Regions from separate parts of the Anaerosalibacter sp. Marseille-P3206 genome, predicted to be linked through region 1. Evidence: riboswitches for the same ligand, from Rfam matches in the RefSeq annotation. Region 1 holds a riboswitch; each other region holds the start of a gene.
The links. A riboswitch is a leader RNA that binds a small molecule or an ion and turns the genes downstream of it on or off. The one in region 1 is predicted to bind cobalamin.
Positions count from the first base shown of each region.

Region 2: it holds a riboswitch for cobalamin, as region 1 does, so the genes downstream of both, BQ9840_RS04005 (FUSC family protein) here and sucC (ADP-forming succinate--CoA ligase subunit beta) in region 1, are expected to answer to the same signal.
Region 3: it holds a riboswitch for cobalamin, as region 1 does, so the genes downstream of both, BQ9840_RS06535 (sirohydrochlorin cobaltochelatase) here and sucC (ADP-forming succinate--CoA ligase subunit beta) in region 1, are expected to answer to the same signal.
Region 4: it holds a riboswitch for cobalamin, as region 1 does, so the genes downstream of both, BQ9840_RS09070 (CGGC domain-containing protein) here and sucC (ADP-forming succinate--CoA ligase subunit beta) in region 1, are expected to answer to the same signal.

Region 1 covers NZ_FUHM01000002.1:2,268,430-2,271,647, forward strand. The annotation lists gene pepF (oligoendopeptidase F) at 1-516, shown strand, start outside; cobalamin riboswitch at 626-817, shown strand; cobalamin riboswitch at 938-1,116, shown strand; gene sucC (ADP-forming succinate--CoA ligase subunit beta) at 1,237-2,397, shown strand; gene sucD (succinate--CoA ligase subunit alpha) at 2,411-3,218, shown strand, end outside.
Region 2 covers NZ_FUHM01000002.1:555,721-558,938, forward strand. The annotation lists gene BQ9840_RS03995 (AzlD domain-containing protein) at 1-190, opposite strand, end outside; gene BQ9840_RS04000 (AzlC family ABC transporter permease) at 183-932, opposite strand; gene BQ9840_RS04005 (FUSC family protein) at 1,106-1,615, opposite strand; cobalamin riboswitch at 1,640-1,828, opposite strand; gene pepT (peptidase T) at 1,835-3,046, opposite strand.
Region 3 covers NZ_FUHM01000002.1:1,050,427-1,053,644, reverse strand. The annotation lists gene BQ9840_RS06540 (SNF2 helicase associated domain-containing protein) at 1-1,626, shown strand, start outside; cobalamin riboswitch at 1,723-1,898, shown strand; gene BQ9840_RS06535 (sirohydrochlorin cobaltochelatase) at 2,009-2,779, shown strand; gene BQ9840_RS06530 (iron chelate uptake ABC transporter family permease subunit) at 2,801-3,013, shown strand; gene BQ9840_RS06525 (ABC transporter ATP-binding protein) at 3,039-3,218, shown strand, end outside.
Region 4 covers NZ_FUHM01000002.1:1,619,838-1,623,055, reverse strand. The annotation lists gene BQ9840_RS09075 (ABC transporter substrate-binding protein) at 1-925, opposite strand, end outside; gene BQ9840_RS09070 (CGGC domain-containing protein) at 947-1,267, opposite strand; cobalamin riboswitch at 1,381-1,567, opposite strand; gene BQ9840_RS09065 (caspase family protein) at 1,939-3,218, shown strand, end outside.

The sequences.
Region 1 (3,218 bases):
TTGATGGATCATATGCTTAAAAATGCAAAAGATAATAGTGAAAAATTGTATTTACTAAATCATTATTTAGACCAATTTAAAGGTACTATTTATAGGCAAGCTATGTTTGCAGAATTTGAAAGAGATATCCATGAATATGTTGAAAATGGAGGCGCACTAACAGCAGATTACTTATGTGATAGTTATAAAAAATTAAATGAAAAATACTATGGTCCTGATATGGTAATTGACGATGAAATAGCAATGGAATGGGCTAGAATACCTCATTTTTATTACAATTACTATGTGTTCCAATATGCAACTGGTTTTTCATCTGCAATTTCGCTATCAGAGAAAATACTAAAAGAAGGTAGTGAAGCTGTAGATAGATATATAGAGTTTTTAAGTAGCGGAGATTCAGATTATGCAATAAATGTACTTAAGAGAGCAGGAGTAGATATGACTACTAGCGAACCAATAGATAAGGCGTTGAAATTATTTGGTAAGTTAGTTGATGAAATGGATAAATTAATTTAGTATAAAAGGAGACCATTAGGTCTCCTTTTTCAAAATAATTATAATATTGACAAAGTGATTTATTTAGCATAAACTAGAGTTGGTTAGTGAAATAGTTATATGAAAATTAAATACCGTTATGTTTATAAGTTTATTTATATAATTAATAGGGAAGTTGGGTGAAAAGCCCACGCAGCCCCCGCTACGGTAAGTATTTCTTCATTATGATTGAAGAGTGTTTATCAATATGCCACTGGATTTTTCTGGGAAGGCGATAAACATATACTAAGCCCGGAGACCTGCTTATAAACAGTTTGCATTTTTCGGTGGGAAAAATAGTAACAATATGTTGTAGGACTTTGTGTTTATATATAAAGTTTATATATTTGTGTATTTTTCTGCCGTTAAAAATTTAACGGTTTTTTATATTTTTTGATACAAAATTAAATAAGAGGCTATTGGTGTAATAAAAATACTTAAAAGGGAAGTTTGGTGAAATTCCGACACGGTCCCGCCACTGTAATAGATAGAAGCTTATCAAAACCACTGTGCATGAGCATGGGAAGGTGAAAGATTCGTTATTCTTAAGTCAGGAGACCTGCCAATAGTAGCAATGCTGTTTATTACTCACGAGGATGAGGAGGTGTTATTAAATTAGTAGAGTTATCTACTTGTTAATTATGCCTTTCTGCCTTTAGAAAGGTTTTTTTGTGTGAAAATTAAAAGGAATGGAGGATTAATATGAATATTCATGAATACCAAGCAAAGGAAATATTAAATGAATATGGGATACAGGTTCCAAGGGGGCAAGTAATATTTACTCCTGAAGAAGCTTTTAAGGCGGCATGGAGAATAGAAAGCGATGTAGCAGTTGTAAAAGCACAGATTCATGCAGGTGGTAGAGGAAAAGCTGGAGGAGTAAAAATAGCAAAGAGTATTGATGATGTAATGCTTCATGCAAATGAACTATTAGGGAAAAAACTAGTTACTCACCAAACAGGACCTGAAGGCAAAGAGGTAACACGACTATTGATCGAAGAAGGCTGCGATATAAAAAAAGAATATTATATAGGACTTACTTTGGATAGAGGCACATCTAGGATTGTTTTAATTGCATCTGAAGAGGGAGGAACCGAGATTGAAAATGTAGCTAAAGAGATGCCAGATAAGATATACAAAGAAATAATAGATCCTGTTATTGGATTGACTCCTTTTCAAGCACGTCGCATTGGTTTTAATATTAATATTTCTAAAGAGCTTATGCAGCAATTTGTAGAGTTGTTACTAAATTTGTATCGTTGTTTTGTAGATAAAGATTGTACTATTGCAGAAATTAATCCTCTAGTAGTTACTGAAGATGGAAGAGTAATGGCATTAGATGCGAAAATGAATTTTGATTCCAATGGGTTGTATCGTAATAAAGATATATTAGATTATAGAGATTTAGAAGAGGAAGATGAAAAAGAAATTGAAGCTTCAAAATATGATCTTTCTTATGTATCACTAGATGGCAATATTGGTTGTCTGGTAAATGGCGCAGGTTTAGCAATGTCAACAATGGATATTATAAAATATTATGGTGGAGAACCAGCAAATTTCCTAGATGTTGGTGGTGGTGCCACAGAGGAAAATGTTAAAGCGGCGTTTAAGATTATTCTTTCAGATAAACGCGTAAATGGAATATTTGTTAATATCTTTGGAGGAATTATCAAATGTGATGTAATTGCAAATGGGATTGTTGAAGCTTGCAAGGATATAAAGGTCAAAGTGCCTATTGTAGTTAGATTGGAAGGTACTAATGTTGATGAAGGAATAGAAATACTTAACAATTCAGGATTAAATATTGTTACTGCAAATTCAATGGGTGAAGGTGCTAAGAAAATTGTTGAATTAGTAAAGTGAGGAGGGAATTTTTATGAGTATATGGGTTAATAAGGATACATTGGTAATTGTACAGGGGATAACTGGTTCAACTGCTAGTTTTCATACAAAGGAAATGTTGGATTATGGAACAAAAATAGTAGGTGGTGTTACTCCAGGTAAGGGTGGAACAAAAGTACAAGGAGTTCCAGTGTTTAATACGGTTAAAGAAGCTGTAGAAGAAACTAATGCAAGCGTTTCTGTTATTTATGTTCCTGCTCCTTGGGCTCCAGATGCAATAATTGAAGCAGTTGATGCTAAGTTGGATATGGTTGTTTGTATTACTGAACATATACCAGTGCAGGATATGGTAAAAGTTAAGAGATATATGGAAGGAAAGAAAACTCGTTTAATAGGGCCTAATTGTCCGGGAATAGTTATACCAGAGGAATGTAAAATTGGAATAATGCCTGGATATATTCACAAAAGAGGTCATGTAGGGATAGTATCACGTTCTGGAACCTTGACTTATGAAGCTGTTTATCAATTAAGCCAAAAGGGAATTGGACAGTCTGCAGCTGTTGGTATTGGTGGAGATCCCATAAATGGAACGAATTTTATAGATGTTTTAAAGGCATTCAATGAAGATGAAGATACCAATGCAGTTATTATGATTGGTGAAATAGGAGGTACTGCAGAGGAAGAAGCAGCGCTATGGATCAAAGAAAACATGTCAAAACCTGTAGTAGGATTTATAGCTGGTGCCACAGCACCAAAAGGTAAGCGTATGGGCCATGCTGGAGCAATTATTTCAGGAGGCAAGGGAACAGCAGATGAAAAAATAAGAATGATGAAGAAATGTG
Region 2 (3,218 bases), 1.7 Mb from region 1:
TTGAAGTAGAGAATAATATACTTGGGAAAGTCATAGCTCCCAAAACAGCAAAGGGTATGTAGTATAAAAAAGATTTTATAAATCTTGATTTTATTTTAGTCCTACAAATTGCTATTGGAATAACTCGTATTAAATATGTAACTGCAGCCATCATGATTACTGCTATTAGTTTTTTACTCAAATTAATCATCCTTTCTTGGGAAAAGTATTGCTCCTATAGTTGCTGCTATAACAGTAGTAATGATTATACTCCATCCTCCTGAAATTATTTTCATACTTGGTAACAATTCAAAAGTACAACTCATTAATACTGCAACTATTACAACAATTAATGCGGATTTAGATTTTTTGGCTGATGGAACAATAAGTGCAATAAACATTGCATATAATGCTATTCCCATTGAACTTTGCAATGATTCTGGCAATAATGAAGTTATCATTGCTCCTAATGTAGTACCTAAAGCCCATCCAAAATAAGGACAAACAGTTAATCCCATCATATAGGAAAAAGTAATCTCTTTTTCTTCTAAGGATGCAACTGTAAAAATCTCATCTGTAATTCCAAAAGCCATTATACATCTCTTTGCCAAAGATGTTTCAGGTGAAATTTTCTGAGAAAGAGATAATGACATTAGCATATAACGTACATTTATTACAAATGTAGTTAATGTAATTTCGAAAATGGAAGCATTAGCTATAATTAAATTGGCTCCTGCAAATTGTCCTGCAGATGTAAGATTTGTTAATGATATCAAAATTGCCATCCAAATAGGTATACCCCCATTAACTGCCATCATGCCAAATGTAAAAGCAACAGGAATATACCCTAGTGTGATAGGTAGTCCATCTTTTGCACCTTTTAAAAAATCAGATTTGCTTTTTTCTTTCTTAGAAATAACTCGATTGTCTCTTAAACTATAGAAATTATTCAAAACTACACCTTCCTTTCATATATTGTATTTTAATTCACAAACTCCATTGTAACAAAAATTATAGAAAAATAACAGTATTTTTGACAAAAATCCTTATTATTCTCTTTATAATAAAAAAACATTCCCTTAAACTTGCAGTTTAAGGGAATGTTTGGATTGCCTTATAAAATAATTTAAAGTGTTTTATTTATTAAAAGAGAAATTAATATTCCTATTAATGTATCAATTATCCTATTTAATGCAAAAATAGTTGGTGATGCATCTCCTATATGAGATACTGTAATACTTAAAAAGACTACACAACTAATATAAGTTGAACTAGCAGTTTTGCAATAAACATTTGTATATATAATTGGAATCAAAAACAAACTTAAAATTAAATAATAAATAGGACTAAATAACTCAACATTAATATAGTCAATACCTACTATAACTAGCAGCCCATATAGTCCACCAATTATTGTTCCAATCATTCTATTTTTTCCTACTTTAAAACTATTATCATGACTATTTTGCATGCATAATATTGAAGCTATTGCAGAATAAAAAGGCGATGTCTTTCTAATGAAACTTATTAAAAAACACAAGTATACTGCAATAACTGTTTTTATTACTCTCATACCTAGAAATTTGATTTTTTTGTTTTTCTTTTCCATAGTTTTTTCCATAATTATAACAAACAACACCTCCCCATCCTCGTGAGTAATAAACAGCGTTTTTCTATTGGCAGGTCTCCTGACTTAAGAATTGCAAACCTTACACCTTCCCATACTAATGTACAGTGGTATAAGTAAGGTTCTATCTATTACAGTGGCGGGACCGTATCGGAATTTCACCAAATTTCCCTTTTAAACAATTTAATAGTATTAGATTGTACCAATAGTCAACATATTAAATTTTATCTATTTAGCATTATTTTCAATAATCTTTACAATCAACTGAGTTGCCAACTTCATAGATTCTGTTGGTATCAATTCAAATCTTCCATGGAAGTTATACCCTCCTGTAAAGAGATTAGGACATGGTAAACCCATATAGGAAAGTCTTGCTCCATCTGTACCGCCTCTAATAGGCTGAATTTGAGGTTTGATTCCAAGTTCTAGCATGGAGTCTCTAGCAAGGTCTATAATTTCCATATGTGGCTCTATTTTTTCTTTCATATTATAATAACTGTCTTTTATTTCCACGGTAATAATGTTTCCATATTTTTCATTTAGGAAATTAACTACTTTTTTAAAATGTTCTTTCTTCTCTTCAAATTTATCCATGAAATGATCTCTAATAATATAATCTGAAACAGTATGTTCTACACTACCATTCATATCACACAATAGATAAAAGCCTTCATATTCTTCTGTATACTCTGGTTTTTGATTTACTGGCAACATACTATCAAGTTCCATTGCAATTCTTAGAGAATTTATCATTACATTTTTTGCTGAACCAGGATGAACATTTTGTCCTTCAATTTCTACCTTTGCACTTGCTGCATTAAAGTTTTCATATTCTAGTTCACCTAATGGTCCTCCATCAACAGTATAAGCAAAATCTGCTCCAAATCCTTCTACATCAAATAAATCTGCTCCTCTTCCTATTTCCTCATCAGGTGTAAAGCCAACTTTGATATCTCCATGTTTAATTTCAGGATTTAGTATCAAGTATTCCATGGCACTAATGATTTCAGCCACTCCAGCTTTATCATCTGCACCTAATAAAGTTGTCCCATCTGTAGTAATAAGTTCTTTACCTTCAAGATCCTTTAAAAATGGAAACTCCTTTTGTGTCATAGTATACTTATCATTTAATTTAATATCTCCGCCTTCATACGTGAAAATATTTGGATTTGTACATTTACCATCCAAATCAGGACTAGTATCTAAATGTGATATAAATCCTATTGTTGGTACCTTTTTGTCAATGTTTGATTTAAGTGTAGCATATATATATCCATTTTTATCTTGTTTTACATCTTTAAGACCTATTTCCTTTAATTCTTCTACTAATAAAGCCCCCAGTTCTAATTGTCCTTTTGTACTTGGACAAGTACTACTATTTTCATCAGATTTTGTATCTACTGCAATATATCTTTTGAATCTATCAATAACCTTATCCATACTATCCCTCCTTGAATTTTGTAATTCTTTTTATTTCGTCACTGTTGCTTCCTTATATACTAGTATATATTTAACCTTGTTTTATGTCCATACAAAAACACAAAGAACATTTTTAAAATTACATAATATTGAAAATATCTTTTTTAATGTTTATAATCTACATTTATTGGTA
Region 3 (3,218 bases), 1.2 Mb from region 1:
AATAGTGAATTAGAGTATATGGGGGAGATTTTGGATTATCTAAATGTAAGTAATGATGAATTAGCAAATGGAAGTGTTTCAATACCTAAGTTTAGGGCAGCTTATTTAGATAATTATTTAAAGGATAGACAGATTAATTTTATTAAAAAGAATTTAAGCTTTAAGAAATTAATAAATGATATAAATGAACCTGAAGATATGGATTTTGAAATTCCAGTAGGGCTAGAAGGAGTTCTTAGAGATTACCAAAGATTTGGTTTTAAGTGGTTAAAGGTACTATCTAATTATGGATTTGGTGGAATTTTAGCTGATGATATGGGATTAGGAAAGACTCTTGAAGTTATTACATTTTTATTATCTGAAGTTGAAGAAAATGGCTCAAGGCCTTCATTGGTTGTAGCACCTAGTTCAGTAATATACAATTGGGAATCTGAAATAGAAAAGTTTGCACCCAAACTTAAAGTATTGGTAGTGTCAGGTAGCAAAAGTGAAAGAACTCAAATGGTTAAGGATATGGAGAATTATGATGTTGTTGTTACCTCTTATCCACTTATTAGAAAGGATTTAGAACTTTACAAGGATTTTTCTTTTAGATATGTTGTATTAGATGAGGCTCAACATATTAAGAATCCTAAGTCATTAAATGCCAGAACAGTAAAGAGAATAAAGGCGAAGAATTATTTTGCTCTAACAGGAACACCAATGGAGAATTCTCTTACAGAACTTTGGTCTATATTTGATTATCTTATGCCTGGATATTTACTTTCCCATGGGAAATTTATTGAAAAGTACGAAAAGCCTATTGTAAGAGACAAAGATGGAAGTGCACTTAGGGATTTAAACAATCATATAAGGCCATTTATTTTGAGAAGGCTTAAAAAAGATGTACTAAAAGAACTTCCAGATAAGATAGAACAACAAATTGTAGTAGATATGACGGTAGAGCAAAGAAAAATTTACCTTGCTTATTTACAAGCTATAAAAGGAGAAATTGAAGAAGAAATAAATGTTAGTGGTTTTAATAGAAGTCAAATAAAGATACTAGCAGGTCTTACAAGATTAAGACAAATTTGTTGTCATCCGGGAATGTTTATTGAAAATTATAGTGCTAGTAGTGGGAAACTTGATTCACTAGAAGAGATATTAGTTGATGCTATTGAAAGTGGACATAGGATATTGTTGTTTTCTCAATTTACTAGTATGTTACACCTTATAAAAGATGTGTTGGCAAAAAATCATATTGAATATATGTATTTAGATGGTTCTACTGATGTTAAGGAAAGAGGTAAGTTAGTAAAAGACTTCAATGGAGGAAAGGGAGATGTGTTTTTAATTTCGCTAAAAGCTGGAGGTACTGGTCTTAATTTAACAGGAGCAGATATGGTTATTCATTTTGACCCTTGGTGGAATCCTGCTGTTGAAGATCAAGCTACAGATAGAGCTTATAGAATTGGTCAGAAGAATACAGTTCAAGTGATTAAACTTATAACCAAGGGGACTATTGAGGAAAAGATATTTAAACTTCAAGAATCAAAAAAAGAAATGATAGACAAGGTAATAACAGAAGGAGAAACTTTGGTATCAAAATTAAGTGAAGAGGAAATAAAATATTTATTTGATATATAGGGAATTAAATGTAGGTTTTCTACCATTGTCAAAAAAAACACAAAAATTAATTGAACAAAAAAATCTTATATGATAATATATAAATGGATAAAATCGAATAATGAAAAAGTATGAGGTTCATTTGATTAAAAGGGAAATCGGTTAAAATCCGATACAGCCCCCGCTACTGTAAGTGTGATGAAATCAACTTGTTGCCACTGGCTTAACTGGGAAGGCGTTGAGAGTAGGATGAAACACAAGTCAGGAGACCTGCCTATTGCTTTTTTAGTAAACCTTCGGAGGGAAGTCGTTACTTGTTTTTATTGTGTATTTATGTCAAAAAATACCCTAACCTGAAGGTTAGGGCTTTTTTATTTTTAAAATCAAACTACGGAGGGATAAGATGAAAAAGGGAATTCTTGTTGTTAGCTTTGGAACTACTTATGAGGATACTAGGAAGAAATGTATTGAAAGTGTAGAGAATAGGATTAGAGATGAATTTAAAGACTGCGATGTGAGGAGGGCTTTTACATCTCAGATGGTTATAAATATTCTTAAAAAAAGAGACAAGCTTGTTATTGATAATGTAGCTGAAGCTTTGGACAAGTTGAAGGAAGATGAATTTGACGAGATATATGTACAATCTCTTCATATAATACCTGGGCATGAATATGAGAAGATGCAAAAACAAATTGCTGACTTTAAAGAGAATAGCAGTATAGATATTAAAGTTGGGAAACCATTATTGTCTGATGATAGGGATTATGAAAGAGTAGTGGAAGCACTTAATATTGGGAAAATTAGTGATGATGAAGCAGTGATATTTATGGGTCATGGAACTGACCATGTGAGTGATGAGTCTTATTCTATACTTGAAGAAAAGTTAAGAGAAAAGAATATTGAAAATGCTTATATTGCTACAGTGGAAGGAAGTAAAACTATTATGGATATAGTTCCTATTTTGAAAGAAAAGAATATTAAAAAGATTGTTTTGAAACCATTTATGCTCGTGGCAGGGGATCATGCAACTAATGATATGGCTGGAGATGAGGAAGATTCTTGGAAGAGTATTCTTTTAAGTGAAGGATTTGAAGTAGAAACTTATCTTAATGGTTTAGGGGAAAATGAAGCTGTACAAGAAATATTTGTTTCTCATTTGAAGGATATGATTTAAGCAATTCTGCCAGAAGAGATATTGTTTCCATATGCTGCAGTTGGAATTGTGTTGGTAATGCTTTTACCAAGCAAATTAAATATTTTGATGTTGGGAGATGAAGTGGCTACTGGCCTTGGTCTTAATGTTGAGAGGACTAGATTTATGTTTATTATTCTTTCATCTTTACTTGCAGGAAGTGCAGTTAGTGTGGTAGGTCTTTATTTTATACCCGAAAAGGTGAGGAGATGTTAATTAATAAAGGATGGATGTGATTTGTTTGATTGAAATAGATGGTGTGACTAAAAAGTTTGGGGATTTTACTGCTGTAGGAAATGTGAGCTTAACGATTAAAGAGGGAGAATTTTTAGGCCTTCTTGGACCCAATGGAGCAGGTAAAAGTACCCTTATCAATATGCTTACAGGATTATTAAAACCTACAACAGGGGTATTGAGAATA
Region 4 (3,218 bases), 650 kb from region 1:
GATGTACCCTTTCATTTTTTATAGCTGCTATACTAGAAAGAGCAGGATTTTCTGTAATAGCTTTTAAAGCTGTATCCCTATCTATTTCATCACCATAATAAACAGTGAAAATTACATCAGGATTAAGTTTTACTAAATCTTCTCCACCAATATTTCCATTTTGCCTTGCAACTAAATCTGCACCAACCTGAGTAGCTACATTTCCTCCTATACTATCTTCTCCATAGATTCTAAATACATTATCTCCACCAATTTCTAAGATAACAGTTTTTACTGGATCTTTATCTTTTGCAAAATTTTTAGCTTTTTCTATTTCATCTTTCATGTTGTTAACTATTTCATTTGCTTTATCTTCAACATCAAAAATTTTACCCATATTTAAAATATCTTCATATTCGTTTTCTAAGGAATTAGGTTGTACAACACCACTATTCTGTGCCATATAGGTGTTAATCCCTCTTTCATGCCAAAAATCAACATCTCCTAAATTCTTTTCACCAAATAGAGAATACCAGCTTAGTATAAAGTCAGGTTCCATTGCAAGAACTTCCTCTTTTGTAGGTCTATTTTCATAATATTTAACTTTTTCAAAAGCTTCTTTGTATTCGTCTTTTACTTCATGATCTAATCCAGCTGTAGCAACAATTCTATCTTCCAATCCTAATGCTAATAATGTTTCAATAGAATTTTGATATACAGCCAAAACCCTTTCTGGTGACTTTTCAAATGTAATCTCCACAGGTTCAGCAGAATAATTATACGTCTTTATAGTTACTGGATAGTGAGATTCATTATTATTTTCTGACTCTTCCATAGACTCTTGAGCAACTGTAGAAACATTTTCCTTAACATCAGATTCCTTACTACATCCAGTAACTCCAAAAATCATAATTATAGCTAAAAACAAACTTAAAAACTTTTTCATGCTATCCTCTCCTTATGTGTTTTAATGAGTACCTTCGATAATCTGAATACCCTTTGATTCAAAAATCTCCTTTATTTCGTCTAATCTATTAGCTTCACATTTAACTATACAAACTCCTAGATGAAGTTTATCAACTCCATTTTCTTTTAATTTTTCTGCTATATTTATTATATTTTCCTTAGTATTTTTAGAGCAAATATCACAAGTAAAGAAAGACATAATTTCAGTATCTATATTCTTATATTGGGAAAAATGTTTTTCTTTATTATTATAAGCCCTGAAACATCCCATAGTTGTACATATACCATTAATTTTTTCACATATTCCAATTGCTATTTTCATATTTCCCCCTAATTAAATTTAATAAAAAAACAATCCTTTAATACACACAACAAAGGATTGCTCATAGAGAATGTCTATAAACCATTTTATTTACCCCCTTTATCGTCCGTAAAGTATAGTAATATAAAATAGGCAGGTGTTCTGACTTAAGCCTCATTGTTTTTTCAGCCTTCCCAGTTTCCCAGTGGCATATTGAAAAAACTACTCTATTACAGCGGCGGGACCGTGTGGGATTTTCACCCAACTTCCCTTTTAATCTACAAATTAAAAATTAATAGAACCTATTTTAAACTATTAAATTGACAGTTAAATTTTACTAGGTGGTTAAAGATTTGTCAAGCCCAAGTACCGTAAGTTTTGCGACAAAAAAACCTTCCCTACTGTCTCACCTTATGTCGCAGCATGGTTTTATTTAGTCTCCATAACAAATCTATGAACATTAGCCAAATATATATCATTGAATTGTTTTTAATATTTTTATATTATATATTTGAAGGTTGACATAGCACTCAACCTTTAGACTAATAGCAGTTCTGTCTACAACTGAGGCAAGCTTATAGCTTGCCTTTACATATTAAAACTCCTACTTTATAGAAGGAGTTTTTTTTTATTTATCGAATATATAAATATAACATTATTCTGCAAACATATTTATACAAGGGGGAGATAATTTGATTAAAAAAAATACTATAATTACAATATTAGCATTTGTTTTATTACTTAGTTTTGTACCAACTGTAAGCTATGGAATTGAAACTCCAACCTACAGAGCTTTACTAATAGGTAATAGTAATTATCAAACTTCTGAAAACCTCAATGGTCCATCAAACGACTTAATAAGAGTTGAAAATGCTCTTACTTTTAATTACTTTGGAACAAACAATACACCTTTCACTAGTATAATAAAGAATCAAAATTTAACAAAAGATGAGATAATAAATAGTATTAGAGAAGCATTTAAAGACGCTAAACCAAGAGATGTTTCCTACCTATACTATTCAGGCCACGGTGCATATGATATTTCAAATAATACATCCTATTTAATAGGAGTAGATGAATATGGTTTAAGCGTTCATGAATTAGAAAAAGAACTAAGAAATATACCTGGGACAATTGTAGTGATATTAGATAGTTGTCACTCAGGAGGATTCATAAATAAGAGCTTTGGAACAATGTCTGAAAACAACTATACAGAAGAAGATTATCTAAAAAATTATAATCAATCTATTTTAGATGCCTTTACAAAAATAAAAAGCCGAAGCTACTTAACAGATAGTAAATACAAAGTTATTACAGCAGCTTCAATAAATCAATATTCCTATGAATATAATTTTTCAGATAGTTGGGGGTGGGGAGGAGAATTCACTAGAGCTTTTGTAATGGGCAATGGATATAATGGCAATTTTCTAGCTGATGGTAACTATGATGGTAATGTAACTCTACAAGAAATTTATTACTATACTATGAATAACGTAAGAACAAGTAATGTCCAAACATATCCTATTGGTGACAACTTTATAATTGGCTCTACTATAAAAAAAGCTTCTCCTGAAAATATAATTACTTGGAAAACCTCTTATGATATTCCTCTTAATAAGGCATGGAATATTAAATTTAACATGAAATTAAATAAAGATGCATTGGAAGATAATATATATATATTAGATTCTAATGGCAATAAATTCCCAACAGATGCTAAAATAAGCTCTGATGAACAAAACATTACTATTACTCCTTTAAAAAACTATGATTACAATTCCCAGTATACTATAGTAATCGAAGACAATATATACTCACAAAGAGGACATAGACTTAAAGATAAAGTATTAGCCTCTTTTTTCACAGTAGAAGGTATAATAGATTATGAAAATACATGTTTAGATTTTGTTCAAAATGGCCATTTCACTAATCATTCATATCCAACTATACGAGAGGCCTTTGACAACTACTT